3 regions of the Microbispora sp. NBC_01389 genome follow, and region 1 is predicted to be linked to each of the others. Evidence: riboswitches for the same ligand, from Rfam matches in the RefSeq annotation. Region 1 holds a riboswitch; each other region holds the start of a gene.
What was found. A riboswitch is a leader RNA that binds a small molecule or an ion and turns the genes downstream of it on or off. The one in region 1 is predicted to bind cyclic di-AMP.
Positions count from the first base shown of each region.

Region 2: linked by a shared signal. The riboswitch ahead of OG344_RS20975 (C40 family peptidase) and the one ahead of OG344_RS07130 (NlpC/P60 family protein) in region 1 are both predicted to bind cyclic di-AMP.
Region 3: linked by a shared signal. The riboswitch ahead of OG344_RS25740 (CHAP domain-containing protein) and the one ahead of OG344_RS07130 (NlpC/P60 family protein) in region 1 are both predicted to bind cyclic di-AMP.

Region 1 covers NZ_CP109552.1:1,600,596-1,607,641, reverse strand. The annotation lists gene OG344_RS07145 (type III pantothenate kinase) at 1-550, shown strand, start outside; gene lysS (lysine--tRNA ligase) at 624-2,318, shown strand; gene OG344_RS07135 (LuxR C-terminal-related transcriptional regulator) at 2,475-2,723, shown strand; gene OG344_RS07130 (NlpC/P60 family protein) at 2,819-3,862, opposite strand; cyclic di-AMP (ydaO/yuaA leader) riboswitch at 3,930-4,083, opposite strand; gene OG344_RS07125 (amino-acid N-acetyltransferase) at 4,514-5,065, shown strand; gene OG344_RS07120 (RDD family protein) at 5,212-6,651, shown strand.
Region 2 covers NZ_CP109552.1:4,634,625-4,641,670, forward strand. The annotation lists gene OG344_RS20965 (NYN domain-containing protein) at 1-625, shown strand, start outside; gene OG344_RS20970 (NlpC/P60 family protein) at 779-1,720, shown strand; cyclic di-AMP (ydaO/yuaA leader) riboswitch at 2,027-2,187, shown strand; gene OG344_RS20975 (C40 family peptidase) at 2,258-2,821, shown strand; gene OG344_RS20980 (hypothetical protein) at 3,169-4,065, shown strand; gene OG344_RS20985 (glycosyltransferase family 4 protein) at 4,189-5,298, shown strand; gene OG344_RS20990 (Nramp family divalent metal transporter) at 5,306-6,073, opposite strand; gene OG344_RS20995 (manganese catalase family protein) at 6,215-7,046, opposite strand, start outside.
Region 3 covers NZ_CP109552.1:5,816,098-5,823,143, forward strand. The annotation lists gene OG344_RS25730 (SRPBCC domain-containing protein) at 1-723, shown strand, start outside; gene OG344_RS25735 (FAD-dependent monooxygenase) at 705-923, opposite strand; gene OG344_RS25740 (CHAP domain-containing protein) at 1,002-1,682, opposite strand; cyclic di-AMP (ydaO/yuaA leader) riboswitch at 1,696-1,830, opposite strand; gene OG344_RS25745 (sensor histidine kinase) at 2,083-3,315, opposite strand; gene OG344_RS25750 (response regulator transcription factor) at 3,312-3,965, opposite strand; gene OG344_RS25755 (hypothetical protein) at 4,128-4,709, shown strand; gene OG344_RS25760 (efflux RND transporter periplasmic adaptor subunit) at 4,706-5,806, shown strand; gene OG344_RS25765 (ABC transporter ATP-binding protein) at 5,827-6,603, shown strand; gene OG344_RS25770 (ABC transporter permease) at 6,600-7,046, shown strand, end outside.

The DNA.
Region 1 (7,046 bases):
CCGGCGCTACTACGGCGACGTCACGGCGGTGGTCGTCGAGCCGGGCGTCCGCACCGGCGTGCCGGTCCGGATGGACAACCCCAAGGAGGTCGGCAGCGACCGCATCGTGAACGCGCTCGCCGCCACCACCCTGTACGGCGGGCCCTGCGTGATCGTCGACTTCGGCACGGCGACCTCCTTCGACGCGGTCTCGGCCCGGGGCGAGTACGTCGGCGCGGTGACCGCCCCCGGCCTGGAGATCTCCGTGGACGCGCTGGCCACGGCCGGGGCGCAGCTCCACAAGGTCGAGCTGGTGCGGCCGAGGTCGGTGATCGCCAAGAACACCGTGGAGGCGCTCCAGTCGGGCATCCTCTACGGCTTCGCCGGGCTGGTCGACGGCATCGTGGACCGCATGACGGCCGAGCTCGCCGCCGACCCCGACGACGTCACCGTGGTCGCCACGGGCACCGGCGCGCCGCTCGTCATCGGCGAGGCCCGTACGATCGACGTGCACGAGCCCTGGCTCACGCTCATCGGCCTGCGGCTCGTCTACGTCCGCAACACGTCCTGAAAAACCTGTCCTGACGACTCCCTCGCGTACGGGACCATAGAAGGCAGGATCCCGTTCAGAGAGGACTGACGTGATGGACGCCGACTGGGTGGCGCGTTTCGCCGACGAGGTCATCGCCGAGGCCGAACGGCGCGCACCGGGCAAACCCGTCGTCTGCGCGTCCGGCCTCAGCCCCTCCGGCCCGATCCACCTGGGCAACCTGCGCGAGGTCATGACCCCGCACCTGGTGGCCGACGAGATCAGGCGGCGCGGGCACGAGTGCGTGCACATCATCTCGTGGGACGACTTCGACCGCTTCCGCAAGGTTCCCGCGGGCGTCGACCCCTCGTGGAACGAGCACATCGGCAAGCCGCTGACCGCCGTCCCGGCTCCGCCCGGCAGCGAGTATCCGAACTGGGCCGAGCACTTCAAGGCGCCGATGATCGCCGCGCTGGCGGAGATGGGCGTGGATTACCACGGCATCAGCCAGACCGAGATGTACACCTCCGGGGCCTACCGCGAGCAGGTGCTGCTCGCCATGCGCGAGCGGCGGCGGATCGACGCGATCCTCGACCAGTACCGCACCAAGAAGGCCAAGGCCAAGGAGGTCCTGGACGCCGACGAGGCCGCCGCCCTGGAGGGCTCGGGGGCCGCGGGCGAGGACGACGGCTCCGGCGCGGGGGGCTACTACCCCTACAAGCCGTACTGCTCGTTCTGCGACCGCGACCTGACCACGGTCACGTCGTACGACGACGAGACCACCGCGTTGTCGTACACCTGCGTCTGCGGGCACGGCGAGACCGTCCTGCTGTCCGAGCACACCCGCGGCAAGCTGGTGTGGAAGGTCGACTGGCCGATGCGCTGGGCGTACGAGGGCGTGGTCTTCGAGCCGTCGGGCGTCGACCACAGCTCGCCGGGCTCGTCGTTCGTCGTCGGCGGCCAGATCATCCGCGAGGTGTTCGGCGGGCACCAGCCGATCGGGCCGATGTACGCCTTCGTCGGCATCAGCGGAATGGCCAAGATGAGCAGCTCCAAGGGTGGCGTGCCGACCCCGGCCGACGCTCTGTCGATCATGGAGCCCGCGCTGTTGCGCTGGCTGTACGCCCGCCGCCGTCCCAACCAGTCGTTCAAGATCTCCTTCGACCAGGAGATCCAGCGGATGTACGACGAGTGGGACACGCTGACCAGGAAGATCGCGGACGGGACGGCGCTACCGGCCGACCGGTCGGCCTACCGCCGGGCGTCCAGCACGGCGTCCGCGCCGCTGCCCGAGACGCCGCGCCGGCTGCCGTACCGGACGCTCGCGTCGGTGGTCGACATCGCGACCGGCCACGAGGAGCAGACGCTGCGCATCCTGCGCGCCTTCGACCCGGAGATCGGCGGGCTGGACGAGCTGCGGCCGCGGCTCGACCGCGCCCGGCACTGGGTGAACACCTACCTGCCTCCCGAGGACCGCACGCAGGTGCGCGAGACGCCCGACAAGGAGCTTCTCGACACGCTCGGCGAGGGGGAGCGGGAGTCGCTGCGCCTGCTGCTCGACGGTCTTGACGACCACTGGTCGCTCGACGGCCTGACGACGCTCGTGTACGGCGTGCCGAAGGTGCTGGCCGGGCTGGAGATGGACGCCAAGGCGGCGACGCCGGAGCTGAAGGCCGCCCAGCGCGCGTTCTTCGCCCTGCTCTACCGGCTGCTCGTCGGCCGTGACACCGGCCCGCGCCTGCCCACGCTGCTGCTGGCGGTGGGCCGCGACCGGATCCGCGAGCTGCTCGACCCGGGTCGCACGGCCTGACCGCCCTGCCCGCTGTGTTCCACGTGGAGGACGTGGAGGCCGCCAGGGAGGCGGATGACCGGCGGCCCGCCGCCGCACCTTGACGGCCTTCGGCAAAGGCGTTTACCGTCCCTGGAGGGTGGGCCGACGAATCATCGTCGTGGGGGAGGGCGGACGATGGGTTATCCGGAGGTCGTCTACCGTGGTGAGGACCTCGCCACGGACCTTGAGCGTGCCGGTCTCACCGAGGAGGATCTACTGCTGCTCGCCGAGCTGGCGAAGGGTGTGACCGCCGACCGGGTGGGCCGCAGCCTTGACGTCAGCGGCCGTACGGTGCGGCGGCGACTGCGCTGCATCTGCGACCGGATCGGCGTGGCGACCGCGATCGAGGCGGTCGCCTGGGCCGCCCGCCGCCGTCTCATCTGAGCACGTTCCGAACTCGTCCGGCCGCGCCCGCGGGCGCGGCCGGAGTACGGTGATCGCGCGGGGTGGGATCGCGCGGGTGGGATCGTGCGGGGTGATCAGTCGGCGACGCGCACCCCGCCCGCGAACGGGCGTCCGGCGATCTTGGCGATGTGGATGACGTCACCGGTGCGCGGCGCGTGGACCATGTAGCCGCCGCCGATGTAGAGGCCCACGTGGTGCAGGTCGGAGTAGAAGAACACGAGGTCGCCGGGGCGGAGCTGCGCCGTGGAGGAGATGTGGGTGCCGGCCGTCCACTGGTCGCCTGTGTAGTGGGGCAGGCTGATGCCGACGGACTGGTAGGCCGCCATGACCAGGCCAGAGCAGTCGAACGAGCGCGGTCCCTCCGCACCCCAGACGTACGGCTTGAGCTGCTGCGCGAGGGCCCAGCGCGCCGCCTGGGCGGCCTTGCCGTCACCCACGATCGGGAACGACATCCGCCTGCGCGTCTCGGTGCCGACCTCCCGCGAGACCTGCCGGTAGAGGCTGCTCTCGGTCTTCGTGATGAGCTTCGTGATCGTGTCCCGCCGCGTGTCGAGGGCGTTCAGCAGCTTCCTGACCTCGCTCTGGCGGGCGGCGGCGCTGGACTTGGCCCGGGCGGCGGCGTCCATCGCCTTGCTGACCTCGGCGACCTCCTGGCTCTGCTGTAACTCCAGCGCGTACGTCGTGGAGGCCTGGTCGAGGTACTGCCGCGGATCGGTGGACTTGACGAGCACCAGGGCGTTGCCGAGCCCGTTGGTCATGTAGGAGTGCTGGGCGAGGGCGCTCGCCTTCTGCCGGCGGGTGGCCAGCTCGGCCTCGCTCTTGGCGAGGTTCTTCTTGGCGAGATCGGCGGACCGCTCGGCCGCCTTCAGGCGTACGCGCTCGCCGTTGTACTGCTCGGTGAGGGTCTCGATTTCGCTGTAGAGGTTCTCCACCTCCGCGGCGAGCTCCTTGAGGCTCGGCTTCGGGTCGGCGGTCGCGCGGACCACCGGAGCGCCGAATGTGACCGCGGCGAGCGCGACTCCGACGAGGGTGAACCGCCGGATGGCACCCGGACCGGCCGGGCCGGCTCCGGGCCGTCGGCGACGGGCGTGCCTGCCCGCCTGCCGTCCTCCACGCATGCGCAACCGAGCTCCTCTCCCATAGGTGCTCCCGCACCGGCCGGCGTCGTCGCGACGGGCCGTGTGGCGGGGCACTGCCGAGCGCCTGCCGGGTTAGCTGACGGGTTCGGGCCGGAGCAGCCCTACCTTGCGGATTCACCCCTGGACGATCCGAACCTGAACCGATCCTGATCCCGTGGATTGGGTCCCCGGCTCCTCTCCGCACCCGGCGCCCGACAGGGTCCGGACACCGGCGCTTTGAGGATTCGGCGCCCGATCGTCGAGAGTGCTCACGACGATCGGCATCGTCGCTGGACATTAGTGCACCCTGAGTTGTTGCTCAACCAGAACTCGCAAACCCGTCTACGTTTGACAACCAAATGATCACGGCCGGGTCACGAGTTGATCAGCGATACGGGTGGGTCTACCTGGGTTTGTGGTGCTTTGTGGCCGTCTGAGGTGCTGGTCGGACAGAGGGAAAATCGATGCGGAGCCGAACGTGCGTTCCGGCGGCCGAGCCGGCGCCGATCCGTATCCCGGTGGCTACAGACCGTCAGGCGTGATGTCGGACGGACCGTTTGGGATTGACCGTAAATCGGAGCCTGCCCTCGTCGATCCCCGGGCCACGCGCGGGGGCCGAAGGCGGCGGGAGGGGCACTAGGCTGGCCGTTCATGGAGCAGGTCGCCGCGCAGACACCGAGCGGATCCGGCGCCCGGGGCGTGGTGGTGCGCCGGGCCAGGACCCCGGACGTCAGGGAGATCCGCCGCCTCGTCGACGCGTACTCGGGCGTCGGGCCGCGCCTGCTGAAGAAGAGCACGGTCACGCTGTACGAGGACGTCCAGGAGTTCTGGGTCGCGGAGATCGACGGGGAGGTCGTCGGCTGCGGCGCGTTGCACGTGCTCTGGGAGGACCTGGCCGAGATCAGGACGGTCGCGGTGGATCCGGCGGCGCGCGGAGGAGGCGTCGGCCACCGGATCGTCGCCGAGCTCATCGACGCCGCGCGCGGCCTCGGCGTGCGCAGGGTCTTCTGTCTCACGTTCGCCGTGAAGTTCTTCGCCCGCCATGGTTTCGCCGAGATTCAGGGCACTCCCGTGTCTCCCGAGGTGTACGCGGAACTCCTCGCGTCGTACGACGAGGGCGTCGCCGAGTTCCTCGACCTGGAGCACGTCAAGCCGAACACGCTGGGAAACACGCGAATGCTGCTGCATCTCGATCGCCATTGAGTCATAATGCCGACATTGGTGGCTGATCTTGACGCTGGTGGTCAGCCACTGCAAAGGTGACTGTTGATACGCGTGTCGCTACTTTTAGCGATATCAGCGTGTGCTACTGAGATGCGGCGCATGCGTCTTCGAAACGAGGTGACACGGTGGGCACCGGACAGCCGCCGTACCCCCAGGACGAGTCGGACGGGACGCCACCGCCGCCCTCGAACCACGGGTACAACACGGACAGACCTTCCCAGGACTACGACCCCGAGGCCACGGTCGTCGGCTATCGGGCACAGCAGACGGGTCCGCAACAGACGCCCGGCCAGGACCCCGCCCAGGGCGGCTACGGTCAGCAGCAGGGCTATGGCCAGCAGCATGGTCAGCAGGCGCCGCAGCAGGGCTACGGTCAGCAGCAGTACGGTCAGCCGTCGCAGGGCGGGTACGGCCAGCAGCAGGGCTACGGCCAGGAGACCGGCCCGCAGGGTTACGGCCAGCAGCATGGTCAGCAGGCGCCGCAGCAGGGCTACGGTCAGCAGCAGGGCTATGGCCAGCCCTCGCAGGGTGGCTATGGCCAGCAGCAGTACGGTCAGCCGTCGCAGGGCGGGTATGGCCAGCAGCAGGGCTACGGCCAGGAGACCGGCCCGCAGGGTTACGGTCAGCAGCACGGTCAGCAGGCGCCGCAGCAGGGCTACGGCCAGCAGGCCGGCCCGCAGGCTTACGGTCAGCAAGGCTACGAGCAGCAGGGCTACGAGCAGCAGGGCTACGAGCAGCAGGGCTACGGCGGTCAGCAGGGTCAGCCGACGGGCGGCTACGGTCAGCCGTCCCAGGGGGGCTACCAGCAGTACGGGCAGCAGACCGGCCCACAGGCGTCCGGCTCGCAGGCCTACGGTCAGCAGGGCTACGAGCAGCAGGGCCACGGCCAGCCTGGCTACGGCCAGCCCGGTTACGGGCAGCAGGGTTATGACCAGCAGGGCTATGGTCAGCAGCAGTACGGCCAGCCCGGCTATGGCGGTGGGCAGGCCGCGCCGGGGTACGGCCAGCCCGCCTACGGGCAGTCGTACGCGCCGCAGGGGGCGATCCCGCCCGGCGCGCCGGCCCCGCTTGCGGAGTGGTGGCAGCGCCTCCTCGCCCGGCTGATCGACGGTTTCGTCATCGGGGTCCCCTACGCGATCCTCAACGCCGTCATCTGGAGTGTGGTCTTCACGCCCGCCGCCTTCGACCTGACGAAGGGCGTGACGACCCTGGAGAGCGGCGCCTTCCTGGCCACGCTGCTCGTGTCGGTGCTGGCGGGCGCCGTGATGGCCGTCTACGAGTTCTTCATGCTGCGCTCGCGCGGGCAGACCCTCGGCAAAATGGCGATGGGCATCAAGGTCGTCCCGGTCGGGGGAACGCTGGACGCGGCGGGGCTCCCCCAGGACGTGGCGCTCAAGCGCGCCGGAGTGATCTACGGCTTCCAGTTCCTGTCGTGGATTCCCGTCATCAAGTTCCTCGCGAACCTGGCCGCCCTTCTCAACGTGCTGTGGCTGCTCTGGGACAAGCCGCTGCAGCAGGCCTTGCACGACAAGGTCGCCAACACCGTGGTGGTCAAGGTCAAGTAATGACCGCGGACGGGGCCGATGGCGTGCGCCATCGGCCCCGTTTTTCGTATGGCGTGACGGTTCCGGGCGCCGGCGGCGCCCGCTCCGGAAAATTTGGTAACGGGACCACCGGGACATGCCATGCTTGGCGGACCGGCGCATCCGCCCGTGAGGTGGCAATGACCGCGACCCCGCCGCGTCAATCCCTCCGGTCCGCCGCCGCCACCCCGCCCCAGGCCATATCCGGCCGGAGCGGCTTAAGGAACCCGCTTGGCGCTCTTAAGGGCCCGAAGGTCGCGCACCGGCCCTTATGGGCTCCTCGGCCTGCCCGTCCCCGGGGAGCCCCCGCGCCGTCGCCCGAAAGCGCGGGCGGTTTGCCCGCGCGAAACCATAGGCGGCCACGGCCGCCGGGGACG
Region 2 (7,046 bases), 3.0 Mb from region 1:
GGAGGCCAGCCGCCGCGCCGCCCGCGAGGGCCGCAGCATGGAGGACGCCCGCGTACGGGTGCTGCTGGACGCCCTGCAGGACGCCGCCGCGGGGCTGCGCAAGGAGCTCGGCCTGCCGACCACCATCAGCAGGCCGGCCGACTACGTGAACGCGATCGTGCCGGGCGAGCCCGGCGTGACGGCGGTGCCCGCGCGGGCGCTGGCGAACGACGACCCCCAGCTCCTCGACCTGCTCCTCGCGCTGCCCAACCTGCACCTGATCGTCGACGGCTACAACGTGACCAAGACCGGCTATCCGACGCTGACCCTCGCCGACCAGCGCGCCCGCCTGCTCACCGGGCTGGGCGGCCTCGCCGTGCAGGCGCGCGTAGAGGTGACGTGCGTCTTCGACGGCGCCGAGCTGAACGGGCCCGTGCAGGTCTCAGCGCCGCGCGGGGTGCGGGTGATGTTCAGCGCGCCCGGCGAGATCGCCGACGACCTCATCCGCACGCTCGTGCGCGCCGAGCCGCCGGGGCGCGGCATCGCGGTCGTCTCCTCCGACCGCGAGGTGGCCGACTCCGTCCGCCGCATGGGCGCCCGGCCGGTGCCCTCGCTCCTGCTGCTGCGTCGCCTCGGCCGCGGCTGATCCGGTGCGGCACGCTCCGTACGGAGGCCGATTCGGTGAGTGATGACTGCCGCGAATAGCTGCGAATAGGTTGAAGCGCCAAGATCGCCTAGATAGAGTCGCGCCTCAGGTTCGTTGATCCCGAAGGGGGCCCGAGTGCGAGGGCGTGTGCCGGTGGCCGCTGGGTTGGCCGCCGTGGTCCTGCTGACGCCGCTGACGGGCGCGCAGGCCGATCCGAAACCCACCCTTGCCCAGGCCAAGGCGAAGCTGAGCCGGCTGAACGCGCAGGCGGACAAGCTCGTGGACCGCTACAACGCGGCCGGTGAGAAGTGGAAGTCGGCCAGGAAGAAGTATCTGGCGCTCAACGACGACTTCAAGAAGCAGAACGCGCGGGTCGAGGCGCTGCGCTCGGGGCTGGTGACCATGGCGGTCAGCAGCTACCAGGTGGGCGACATCGGATCCTGGGGCGTCTTCTACAACCCCGACCCCGACACCATGCTCAGCGGTCTCGCCACGTACAACCACATCTCCGCCGAGCGCGTCGGGCGGCTCCAGCAGTACGAGGGCGCCATCCAGGGCCTGAAAGACCGGCGGGACCAGACGAAGACGGTCTACGCCGAGGCCGCCAAGGTCAGGAGCGAGCTCGCCGACGAGAAGAAGAAGGTCGACGCGCTCGTCAACGAGCAGATGAAGCTGTTGCGCTCGCTCGGCACCTACAACGCGGGCAATCCCAACAGCGCGGGCGTCGCCTACAAGGGCTCCGCGTCGGGCAACGCCCTGTCTGCGCTCCAGTTCGCCTACAAGCAGGTCGGCAAGCCGTACCGCTACGGGAGCAGCGGGCCGGACTCCTGGGACTGCTCCGGCCTCGTCCAGGCCTCCTGGGCGGCGGGCGGAGTCGGCCTGCCGCGTACGAGCTACGAGCAGTGGGCGTGGGGCGCGAGCCGCCGCGTGTCCCTCGACGCGCTCCAGCCGGGCGATCTGCTCTTCCACGCGGGCTTCGGTCACGTGGGCCTGTACGCGGGCGACGGCAAGGTCGTCCACGCTCCGCAGACCGGCGATGTTGTGAAGATTGTCACACTCGCGGAGTATCACGCGATCGGTGCCGTCCGCCCCTGACGGCCAGTGTGATCTTTGTTCCGGATGTGCGCTAAGTGCCGAATTTGGGCGTTGCGATGCCTGGTGTGAGCAGAGTCACACTCATCCTGCTGTGGCGTGGGTAAGCTGCGGTTTCTCCTGTGCCGCCTTCGTTATCCGATCTTTATATGCCGGGGTGGCTTTGCCGAGAGCCGCCCGATCTGGGTAGCTTCTGGGCCGCGGCGAGCACGCCTCGCCGCGGCGAGCCCGGCCCGGCCGGCCGGGCCCGCGTCATCCACCGTCGCCGGCGCCGTCCGTCTACTTGCTCCCTCAGGGGATATTCCGGGCGCCGGGGACCTGCCGAGTCCGTGCAGTCAGGAGGCACGGAGCCGGGGAACCATCGACCTTCTTCGCGAAGGTCCGGGGTGAATCGGCGCGTCCACGCGCCGTAGGGCGACTTCCCCGCCCGAACCCGTCAGCTAACCCGGTAGGCGTACGCGGAAGATCCAAGGAGAGATCCTGTCTACCACCCCCGCTAGCCTGTCCCGTCTTGCCCGAATTGCCCTTGGGGGTGCCGCTTTGACGGCATCCGTGGGGATCGCCGGCGCGCAGCCGGCGGCGGCCGACTCGGTGACGGTCACGGTCACGAAGTTGGCCGCGGAGACGAACGCGAGGTCCGCCACCACAGGGGCGGCCAAGAAGGCCGCGAAGAAGGCGACCAAGAAGGCGACCAGGAAGGCGGTCGCCAAGCGGAAGAAGCTCAGCAAGGCCACGCTCCAGCTGGCCAAGGCGCAGCGAGCGGTCACGACCGCGAGGAAGCAGATCGGCGACCCCTACCGCTACGGCGCCAGCGGACCGGGCGCGTTCGACTGCTCGGGCCTGGTCACCTACGCCTGGCGCAAGGCCGGCGTACGGCTGCCGCGCACGACGTGGTCCATCCGCAGCGCCGTACGGAAGAAGGTGTCCTGGGGTCACTTCAAGCCCGGCGACCTCATCTTCACCAGCGGCGGTGGCCACGTCGGCATGTACGTCGGGCACGGCAGGATGATCCACGCCCCGCACAGCGGCACACGGGTCAGGATCGACAAGCTCGACTCCTACCGCAGGGCGACCTTCGTGGGCGCCGTACGCCCCGGCGTCTGATCGGTCCCCCGGTCCCCGGTGCCGGGCCCGTCGTCGCCGGCATCACTCCACGGCTCCGTCCTCCCCTCGCGGGTGGGCGGAGCCGTGGCGTTCCCCGACGCTGACAGGCCGGCTGACGGATCGGCCGGCGATGGCGGGCGCCTGGTAGCGTGCTCGCGTCAGGTCCCGCGGACGGGACGTCGCTGGCAGGCTCGAACGCCTCTGGAGACCCGGTAAGACCCCCTATGTGGCACAGGCTGGCGAAGCAGGAGACCGCGGGAGCGCCGTACGCGCGGCACAGGCCGGATCTGCGGCGTCCCCGCCGAGGAGCTCATGCTCGTCGCTTCGGCCCCCGCCGGTTCGCGTCCATGGCCGTCGCGCTGGCCGCGCTGCTGGCCGGTACGGCCGCCGCGGCGCCGCCCGACCCCCTCTCGCCCCTGCTTTCCCGGGCCCGCGCCGCCGTGCGCGAGCAGCCCGGCATGTGGACCGGCGCCTCCGTCGCCCGTGGCGAGCACGCCGTCGTCGTCGGCGCGCCGCGGCGGCTGGTCGCCGAGATCGCCCGGCTGGCGGGCCGCGCCGACCGCACGGTCACGCGGGTCTGGGGAGAGCACGGCGGCGCGGTGGTCCTCGTGCCGCGCACCGAGGAGCAGGCGGCCCTTCTGGCCGCCCCGGCGGTGGTCGGCGGCCTCGCGGCCGTCGCGACCGGCGACCGGGTGATCGTGCAGCCCGCCGCGTTCGCCCGCCTGTCCGCGGCCGGCCGCCAGGTCGTCGTGACCCACGAGCTGACGCACGTCGCGGCCTCCGGGCCCCGCGCGGTGCCGATGTGGCTCCTGGAGGGCTTCGCCGACTATGTGGGCTACCTCGACAGCGGCCTGCCCGTTCACACGATCGCCGCCGAACTCGCCGCGGACCTGCGAGCCGGCGGTGGAGCCGGAGCGGAAGCCGACACAGCGGTCGGCGCGGAGGCCGGCACAGGGGCTGGTCCAGCGGCCGGCACCGCGGCTGACACAGCGGCCGGCGCGCCGTTGGCCCGTCTGCCGGAACCCGCGGACTTCGCCGCCAGGCCCGCCCAGGCGTACGAGGAGGCCTGGCTGGCCTGCCGTTACATCGCCGCCCGGTTCGGTGAGCGGAGACTGGTCGCCCTCTACCGCGCCGCGCTGCGTGAGGACGCCGATGCCGCGCTGCGGGATGTCCTCGGGCTGACCACCGCCGAGCTGACCCGCCTCTGGCGGTCCTCCGTACGGGCCGAGCTGGCCCGGTCCTGATCCCGGTCCTGATCGCGGTCCTGATCCTGGGGCAGGCGAGAGGCGGGACGGGCCTGCGAGAATGCGTTCCCGGGCGGGCCGCGTGGCCGTGGGCCGTCCGCCGCACCGATGCCGGGGGTGAGGATGGCGAACAAGACGTTGATCGTCACGAACGACTTCCCGCCCAGACCGGGAGGCATCCAGGCGTTCGTGCACGGCCTCGCCTCCCGCAGGCCGCCCGGCTCGGTCGTCGTGTACGCGCCTCGCTGGAAGGGGTGTGAGGAGTTCGACACCCGCCAGCCGTACGAGGTGGTCCGTCATCCCTCCACGCTCATGCTGCCGACGCGTGCGGTGGCGGGCAGGGCGGCGGCGCTGGTGGAGGACGGCGCCACCGTCGTCTTCGGCGCCGCCGCGCCGCTCGGCCTGCTCGCCCCCGCCCTGCGTGCCGCCGGCGCGGCGCGGATCGTCATGCTGACCCACGGGCACGAGGCGTCCTGGGCACGGCTGCCCGGCGCCCGCGGCATGCTGCGCCGGATCGGGGCGGGCGCCGACGTCGTGACCTACCTCGGTGAGTACACGCGCCGACTGCTCGCCCCGGTGATTCCCGCCCCCCGGCTCGTACGGCTCGCTCCGGGCGTGGACACCGAAGCCTTCCGCCCCGGCGCGGGCGGCGGGCGGGTCCGGGCGGCGCTCGGCCTGGGCGACCGGCCGGTGGTCGTCTGCGTCTCCCGGCTGGTGCCCCGCAAGGGACAGGACGTGCTGCTGCGGGCCTGGCCGCTCGTCCTGCGGCGGGTGCCCGGAGCGGTGCTGCTGCTGGTCGGCGGTGGCCCTTCACGGCGGTCGCTGGAACGGGCGGTCGCCGGGGCGGGGCCGCGCGGATCGGTGGTGATCACCGGGTCTGTCCCGTGGGCGGATCTCCCGGCCCACTACGACGCCGGAGACGTGTTCGCCATGCCGTGCCGCAGCAGGTTCGGGGGGCTCGACGCCGAAGGGCTCGGCATCGTCTATCTGGAGGCGTCGGCGACCGGCCTGCCGGTGGTCGCCGGTTCCTCGGGAGGCGCCCCCGACGCCGTACGGCACGGCGAGACCGGCCTGGTGGTCGACGGCAGGTCGCACACGGCAGTGGCGGGCGCGCTGTGCGACCTGCTGGCCGACCCGGCCCGCGCCCGCGCGATGGGCGAGCGGGGCCGGGCCTGGATCGAGGAGGAGTGGGGCTGGGAACGCGTCGCGGCCCGGTTCGCGGCACTGCTGTGATGGGTCCTCAGCCGGTGAAGACCTCCACCAGCAGGAACCCGTTCAGCGCGCTGATCACGGTGGCGACGGCGATGCCGGCCGCGGTGGTCGCCCGGCGGTTGACCAGATCGCCCATCAGAGCGCGGCGGGCGGTGAACACGACGAGCGGGACCAGGGCGAACGGGATGCCGAACGACAGCGCGACCTGGCTCAGGACGAGCGCCCGGGTAGGGTCCATCCCCACGGCCAGGATCGCCATGGCCGGCAGGATCGTGACCAGGCGGCGCGCCAGGAGCGGCACGCGGCGGCGCAGGAAGCCCGCCATGATCACCTGCCCGGCGTACGTGCCGACGCTGGAGGAGGCCAGGCCGGAGGCGAGCAGGGCGAGCGCGAACGCGACCGCCGCCCCGGGGCCGAGGACCTCGCCGAGCCCGGCGTGGACGGCTTCCAGGCCGCCGAGGTCGCTTCCGTCGAAGGTCGCGGCGGCGACGGTGAGCATCGCCATGTTCACCAGCCCCGCCGCGCCGAGCGCGACGGCGATGTCGACGCGGCTGGCCTGGAGGGCCGCCCGGCGCGGGTCCCGGGCGCCTCGGCTCTGAGTGAGGGCTCGGGGCTGCCGGGTGAGAGGCCCATGGTGCTGAGGGATGCCCCCGGGTTGCCGCAGGAGAGCCCCCTGGTGCTGCGTCAGAGCACTGTGCAGGTAGACGACATGCGGCATGACGGTCGCTCCGACGATCCCGGTCGCCAGCAGCAGGCTGTCCGGCCCGGCGAGGCGGGGAACGAAGCCGCCCGCCACGCCCGCGAGGGACCCCGACAGAAGCCTCGCTGAGGAGAGGTCTGGACGGAGGCGGCGCCCCGCCCGTCCCGGCGGCGTGCTGGAACGGGCGGCGTGCTGGAACGGGCGGAAGGCGGAGGCCGGGCGGGAGCGGGCCCGGCGTCAGGTGAACTTGTCCTTGAGCTTGCCCATGGGGCCGACCTCGGTGCCGAGGGCGGGGCTCTGCGGCTCTCCCATGCTGCCGTCGTAGGTGTCGTACAGCTTCGGGTCGGGCGGCGGGGCCTGGGCGAGCCCGCCGAGCGGTTCGGGGTTGAGAAGATAGCCGAACTGGTGGCGGCCGCCGGGCTGCGGCCCGCTCGCCCAGCCGCCCGCCTGCGCCTCGATGCCGTCGGAGAGGTCCCAGATCGTCTCCGCGTGCTCGGCGTGCTCCTCGTCGAACAGGTCGTCGGGCACGACGACGTCCTCCAGCCCGTCCGACTGGAGTTCCTCGATGGCCTTCAGCCACAGATTCTGGTGCAGGGTGTCGCGGGCGAGGTTGAACTTCAGCATGTCCTTGACGCCGGGGTCGTCGGTCATGTGGTAGAGCCGGGCGGTCTGCAGCCGGCCGTGCGCCTCGGCCGCGACGTTGGCCCGGAAGTCGGCCAGCAGGTTGCCGCTCGCCACGATGTAGCGGCCGTTCCAGGGATATCCGTTGCTGTCGGCGGGCAACGGGCCGCCGCCGGCCACGATGGCCTGCTGGGGGTCCATCCCGCCCAGCACCGCGCCGACCACCGGGTCCATGGTGGCCATCTTCGTGACCGCCGTCGCGGGCGCGCCCTCCAGCAGGCGCGCGACCATCGTGGCGAGCATCTCGACGTGCCCGATCTCCTCGGTCGCGATGTCCATGATCAGGTCCTTGTACTTGCCGGGCATCCGGCAGTTCCAGCCCTGGAACAGATACTGCATCGTGACCGTCATCTCGCCGAACGCGCCCCCGATCAGTTCCTGGAGCTTG
Region 3 (7,046 bases), 3.2 Mb from region 1:
TTCCCGACCGTCGAGGCACGGGACGCCATGATCGCCGGCGGGATGGAACGCGGCGTCGTCGACTCGATGGACCGCCTCGGCGAACTGGCCCACGACCAGGGCGAGGACCGCCCGGAGACCGGGCCGGTCGTCCTGGACATCACGATGTCGCTGGACGGGTACGTCACCGCGCCGGGCGCCTGCCCCGAGCATGGGCTGGGGGTGGGCGGGGAGATCCTGCACGCCTGGGTGAAGGACGAGCGGACGCCGCGCGACGCGGAGATCCTCCGGAAGTCCTTCACCGACACCGGAGCGGTCATCATGGGCCGGCGCACCTTCGACGTCGTCGACGGGCCCAAGGGATGGAACGACGAGGTGGGCTACGGCCACGACCAGGACCAGATCGCCGCCCCGCCCGTCTTAGTCGTCACCCACGCGCGGCCCGGGAAGGTGCGGCTGGGCGAACGGTTCCACTTCGTCACCGACGGCCTCGGCAGCGCCGTGGAGAAGGCGCGCGCCGCCGCCGGCGGCAAAGAAGTCGTGATCATGGGAGGCGGCGTGATCGCGGACCAGTTCCTGCGCGCCGGCGAGGTGGACGTCCTCCGGATCCACCTCGCCCCCCTCATCCTCGGCGGCGGCACGTCGCTGTTCCCCGAGGGCATGCCCGGGTCCCTGCGGCTGGAGCCGCTCGGCTCCGTGTCCACCCCGGCCGCCGAGCACCTGACCTACCGTGTGATCAAGTGAGGGAAGGGCGCAGGGCCGGGGGTGTCCAGTCCCACAGGGGACCGAGCGTGCGCGGCGCGAGGCGCGACGGGCACGGAAGTGCCGGCGGCCAGGACGACCGCGTCTTCGATCGACTGGCCGGCGCCCTGACCGCGATCGGGGCTCATGGCGTGGGCGGCGTCGCCGAGCAGGGCGATCCGGCCGCTGGTGTAGGCGGGCAGGACTCGATCGTGGGGCTCGCGTCCTCGGAGCCGGGCCGGGGATCGGGAACGTGTTCCGCGATCCCCGGGGCGGGGCCGTCAGGAGGCGAGTTCGGCGGGGTAGACCGGGTAGCCGTACCCGGCGACCTGCCAGGCGGGGCGGGTGCGGGCCTCGACGGCCCCGTTACCGGTGTTGCCCTCAACGGTGCGGATGGTGCCGTCACCGTTGTCCTTGACGACGAAGCCGACGTGCTTGATGTCGCCGATGGCCTTGCTGCCGCTCCAGCTGAAGAACACCACGGCCCCGGGCTTGGGCGTACGGCCCCAGCGGCCGTGCTCGGCGAACCAGCGGGCGTGCTCCACGGTGTAGGCGTCGGCGCCCATCACCGGCTGGATGCCGAGCCGCTGGCCGACCCAGGAGACGAACATGTCGCACCAGGGGGCGTTCTCGTAGTCCCCCAGCGCCCCGCCGTCCCGCGCCAGGGTCTCCAGGGCACGCGGGCTGGTCATGTACCACTCCTGGAACTTGGTCCCACCGCCGGCGGCGTTCTCGCTGATGCCGACCTGGCTCGCGGCCAGCTTGATGACGTCCTGAGGGCCGACCTTGGGCAGCCGGGCGGCGATGTCGGTCAGGGACGGCGCCGCCGCGGCCGCGGCGGCCGGGGCCTTTCCGGAGACCGGGTTGTCCGCCGCCTGTGCGGCGGGCGGGGTGATCGCCACGGCCGAGGCGAGGACTCCGCCGGCCAGGGCCGTGCGCAGACAGGTCGTGAGGGCGTGCATGATGGGCGGACTCCCTTTGCTTCCATGCCACCGACCGGGTTAGCTGACGGGTTCGGGCTGGAAGTCGCCCTACGGCAGGTATGCCGATTCACCCCAGGAAGAGGTTGGGTCCCCGGTTCCGCTCACGCGGATTAGGCGGCCGGGCGGCAGGCCGGGATCGGCCGGCCGCGTCGGTGTGAGGTGGGCTTTCTTGACCACTGAGATGAGCAAGTACGCCCCGAGTTGCTCAAAAAGTAATAGACAAGCCCAAACCGGTCAAGTGATGACAAGACGGGTTTTACCTGGCGAGATGTCAGCCGAGCGGGCGCAGAGGGCGGGTTCGCCCGCCCCACCGGGGATGCCGCGCTCCCCTCCTTCCCTGCGTTCACACCCCTGTTCGCTCAGAGCGAACGCACCTCGCTCACCTGGGCAGACGTACGGTGACCGTCAGGCCGCCCTCCGGCCGGGCCCGGGCGTCGGCCGTGCCGCCGTGCGCGACCGCGATGGCGCGGACGATGGACAGGCCGAGCCCGGCGCCGCGGGCCGACCGGATCCGGTCGCCGCCGTGCCGCCGGAAGGGCTCGAACAGGTCGCCGACCTCGTACGGCGGCACCGGCGGCCCGGTGTTCTCCACCGTCAGGCACGCCCCGGCGTCGTCCTCGCGCAGGCGGACCCAGACCTCCCCGTCCCGCACGTTGTACTTGACGGCGTTCTCCAGCAGGTTGACCAGGCAGCGTTCCAGGAAGAGCGGGTCGCCGTGCGCGACCGCCGGGTGCAGGTCCTCGTGGACCGTGACCTTCCCGCGGCGCGGCTGCGGGCCGATCTGCTCCATCGCCGTACGGACGACCTGCCGCAGGTCCACCGGCCTGCGGACGGTGATCTCCTGTTCCGACTGCGCCAGCATGAGCAACCCGTCGATCAGCCGCTCGTACCGGGCGGTGGCGCCCAGCAGCGCCCGCGCCAGCGCCTTGAGGTCCTCCGACGCCGCGGGCTCCTCCAGCGACACCTCCAGCACCGTGCGGTTGACCGCCAGCGGGGTGCGCAGTTCGTGGGAGGCGCTGGCGATGAAACGGCGCTGGGCGTCGAAGACCCGGTGCAGCCGGTCGAGCATCGCGTCGAAGGTGTCGGCCAGCCGCTTGACCTCGTCCTGCGGGCCGCGCAGGGCGATCCGCTCGTGCAGGGTGCTCTCCGACAGCCGCTGCGCGGTCTCGGTCACCCGGTCGAGCGGGCGCAGCGCGCGGTCGGCCACCAGGTATCCCAGCACCACCGCGACCACCCCGACCAGGATCATCACGATCAGCGACGACCGGAGCACCTCGTCCAGCACGTCGGCGGCGCCCTGCTCGACGTCGGTGCGCACGCGCCGCGCGATCCCGTCGGCGCCGAGCGCGCCGCCCGGCAGGGTCTGAGCGGACAGGGTCTCAGCGGGCGGGGTCTGAGCGGGCAGGGCGCCGCCTGAAACAAGGGGCTCTGGGCGCCCGCGGTCGGCCACCTTCTCCACCGCCACGACGAACCGCTGGTTCAGCGCACGGGCGGTCAGCAGGTGGGTGAACCACAACAGCACCGAGCCCGCGACGAAGAACAGCCCGCCGTAGAGCAGGGTGAGCCGCGCCCGCAGCCCCAGCCTGCGCCACACCAGCAGGCGCCGGGTCACAGGCGGTATCCCCGGCCCGGGACGTTCTCGATCACCGGGGGGTCGCCCAGCTTCCTGCGCAGCGAGGCGATAGTGACGCGCAGCACGCCCGTGTCGGCGCAGGCGTGCTCGTCCCACACACTCGCGCGCAGCCGCGCCGAGCTGACCAGGCCGCCGCCGGCGCGCATCAGCTCCCGCAGCACGTCGAACTCGCGGCGGCCCAGCGCCACCTGCCGCCCGTCCCGGGCCACCGTACGGCGGGCCGGGTCGAGCCGGATCCCGGCGCGCTCCAGCACCGCCGGCGCGGCCCGGGGGGCGCGCCGGGCCAGCGCCCGGACCCGCGCCACCAGCTCGGCGAACACGAACGGCTTGACCAGGTAGTCGTCGGCGCCCAGGGCCAGGCCGCCGACCCGGTCCCGCACCCGCCCCGCCGCGGTCAGCATGAGGATCCGGCTCGCGCCGCTCGCCGTGACCAGCTCCCGGCACACCTCGTCGCCGTGGACGTCGGGCAGGTCGCGGTCGAGCACCACCACGTCGTAGCCGACGTAGGAGGCCAGCTCCAGCGCCTCCCGGCCGTCGTAGGCCACGTCGACCGCGATCGCGTGCAGCCGCAGCCCGCGGGCGACGGCGTCGGCCAGTTGTTCCTCGTCCTCGACCACCAGCACCCGCATCCTCGCCTCCCGCTCGGCACCGACAGTGACGCACGCGGTGTTAGGCGCGGATAAGCGAAGCCTCCCGGATCACCGGCGGCTCCTCCTTATCCGTGCTTAGCACCGGCTGCGCTGGAGTTGGGCCCCGTCCCGGGCGAAGGCCCCGGGGAAGGAGGAACGACCATGCGCCTGCGAGCGACGCGCTCACGACCCCTGCGCTTTCGATCCGTACAAGCGGGGCTGTGCCTCGCCCTGGCGACGGCTCTCGCGACGGCCGCCGCCTGCGGCGACGCACCGGACGGAACCTCGGACGGCGCCTCTGACGGCGACGGAATCGCCGCCGCGTCCACAGCCAGGACCACGGCCGCGGCCACGCCGTCCGCCTCGGCGAGCACCGACCTGCGCGAGGCCCAGCTGAAGTTCGCCCAGTGCATGCGCGAACACGGCGTGGACATGCCCGACCCCGACGCCGACGGCCGCGTCCGGATCACCGGCCGGAAGGGGGAGGAGGCGACGACCCGTGAGGCCATGCGGGCCTGCGAGCATTTCATGAAGAACGCCGTCGGCGACCGGGCGGGCGCGGGCGACCCCCGGGAACGCGACCGGATGCTGAAGTTCGCCCAGTGCATGCGCGAACACGGCGTGGACATGCCCGACCCCAAGCCCGGCGAAGGGCTCCTCGTCAAGGTCAAGCCGGGCCAGGAGAAGACGCTGGAGACGGCGCACAAAGCGTGCGAGGAGTTCGCGCCGGGGGAGCGGCCGTGACGCGCCGGGCCCTGGTCCTCGCCGGAGCGGGCGTCCTGGCGCTGGCCGCCGCGGGAACTGCCGTCGCCGTGACGGGCGGCGGCCCCGGTGGCAGGCCGGGCGCAGGCACGGGTGGAGGCGACGGCGCGGCCGGGCCCTCCACGCCGGCGGTCCCGGCCACCACCCCGATCACCCGGCAGGACCTGGTCGACACCAAGACCGTGGAGGGCTCGCTCACCTACTCCGGGGAGCGGCGGATCGTCACCGACGCCCGGGGCGTCGTGACCTGGGTGCCCGCCGAGGGAGCGGTCGTCCGCCGGGGCCGCCCGCTGCTGCGGGTCGCCCGCCGTCCGGTCGTGCTGATGTACGGCACGCTGCCGCTCTACCGCACGCTCCGGCAGGGCGTCGCCGACGGGCCGGACGTCGAGCAGCTCGAACGCAACCTCAAGGTCCTCGGCTACGGCGGCGACCTGACGGTGGACGACCATTTCAGCTACGCCACCCACCTCGCCGTCAGGCAGTGGCAGGACGACGCCGGCCTGCCGCGGACCGGGCGGGTGGACGCCTCCCAGGTGGTGTTCCTGCCCGCCGCCGCCCGGGTGACCGACGCCAGGGCCGAGGTCGGCGCCAGAACCGGCCCCGGGCGACCGGCCCTGGTCGTGTCGGGCCTGCGCCGCCTCGTCCACGTCGACCTGTCCACGAGCGACCAGGCGCTGGTGCGGAAGGGCGCCAAGGTCACGGTGGAGCTGCCCGGCGGCGAACGTGTCAGGGGCAGGGTGACCTCGGTCGGCACGGTCGCCAAGACGGCCTCGCGGGGAGAGGGGCAGGACGAGGACAGCACCGTCGACGTGGACATCACGCTGGCAAAGACCCCGAAAACACCGCTCGACAAGGCGCCCGTGCAGGTGGAGCTGGTCAGCGAACGCCGCCGCGACGTGCTGGCCGTGCCGGTGGAGGCGCTGCTCGCGCTGCGCGAGGGCGGCTTCGGCGTGGAGGTGGCCGAGGGCGCCGCGACCCGGATCGTGCCGGTGGAGACCGGCGCCTTCGGCGGCGGCATGGTCGAGATCACCGGCGCCGGGCTCGCCGAGGGCATGGAGGTCGAGGTGCCCGCCCCATGAACCGCCCCATGAACCGGCCCATGAACCAGCCAGTGAACCAGCCCCCGGACGAGCCCGCCCACGCCGGCGGGCCGTACGTCGTGGAACTGCGCGAGGTGACCCGGACCTACGGCGGCGTGCGGGCGCTGCGCGGGGTGGACCTGCTCGTCGAGCAGGGCGAGCTGGTGGCCGTCGCCGGGCCGTCCGGGTCGGGAAAGTCGACCATGCTCCACCTGATCGGCACCCTCGACCGGCCCACCACCGGCACCGTGCGGATCGCCGGGCACGACGTTCCGGGGCTGTCGGATCGCGAGCTGTCCGCGCTGCGCGCCCGCCACCTGGGGTTCGTCTTCCAGCAGTTCCACCTCGCCCCCGGGGTGGCCGCGCTGGACAACGTCGCCGACGGGCTCCTCTACACGGGCGTCCCGCCACGGGCCCGGCGCGAGAAGGCCGCCGCGGCGCTGGAACGGGTGGGCCTCGGCCACCGTCTCGACCACCGGCCCCACCAGCTGTCGGGCGGCGAGCAGCAGCGCGTGGCCGTGGCCCGCGCGGTGGCGGGCGACCCGCCGCTGCTGCTCGCCGACGAGCCGACGGGCAACCTCGACTCGGCGGCCGGGACCGAGGTGCTGGCCGTCCTGCGCGACCTGCACGCCGCCGGCACCACGATCCTGGTCATCACCCACGACGCGGAGATCGCGGCGTGGTGCCCGCGCCAGGTGCGCGTCCGCGACGGGCGGATCGCCGGCGACGACGGCCCGGGAGCGGGCCGCCGCCCGCCCGGGCCCGTCCCCGCGACGGCGAAGGGAGCGCCACGATGACCCCCGAGGCGATCCCCGAGACGACCGCCCGGCCGACCCGCGGGACGACCGGCGGGCGGCTCGTCCCGGCCCGGCTCGGGCCGTCCGACGTCCTGCGGACCGGCATGGCCGGGCTCCGCACCCGCCCCGCCCGCGTGATCCTGTCCGCGCTCGGCATCGCCATCGGCATCGCGACCATGATCGCCGTGCTGGGCGTCTCGGCCTCCTCCCGCGAGGAACTGCTGCGCCGCCTCGACCGGCTCGGCACCAACCTGCTGACCGTCTCGCCCGGCCGCACGCTGTTCGGCGAGCAGGCGAAGCTGCCGGAGGAGGCGCTGCGCATGGTCCGGCGCATAGGACCGGTCCGTACGGCGTCGGCGACCGGGGTGGTCGGCGCGACGATCCGGCGCACGAACCGCATCCCCGAGGCGGTGACCGGCGGCATCGCCGTCCAGGCCGCCACG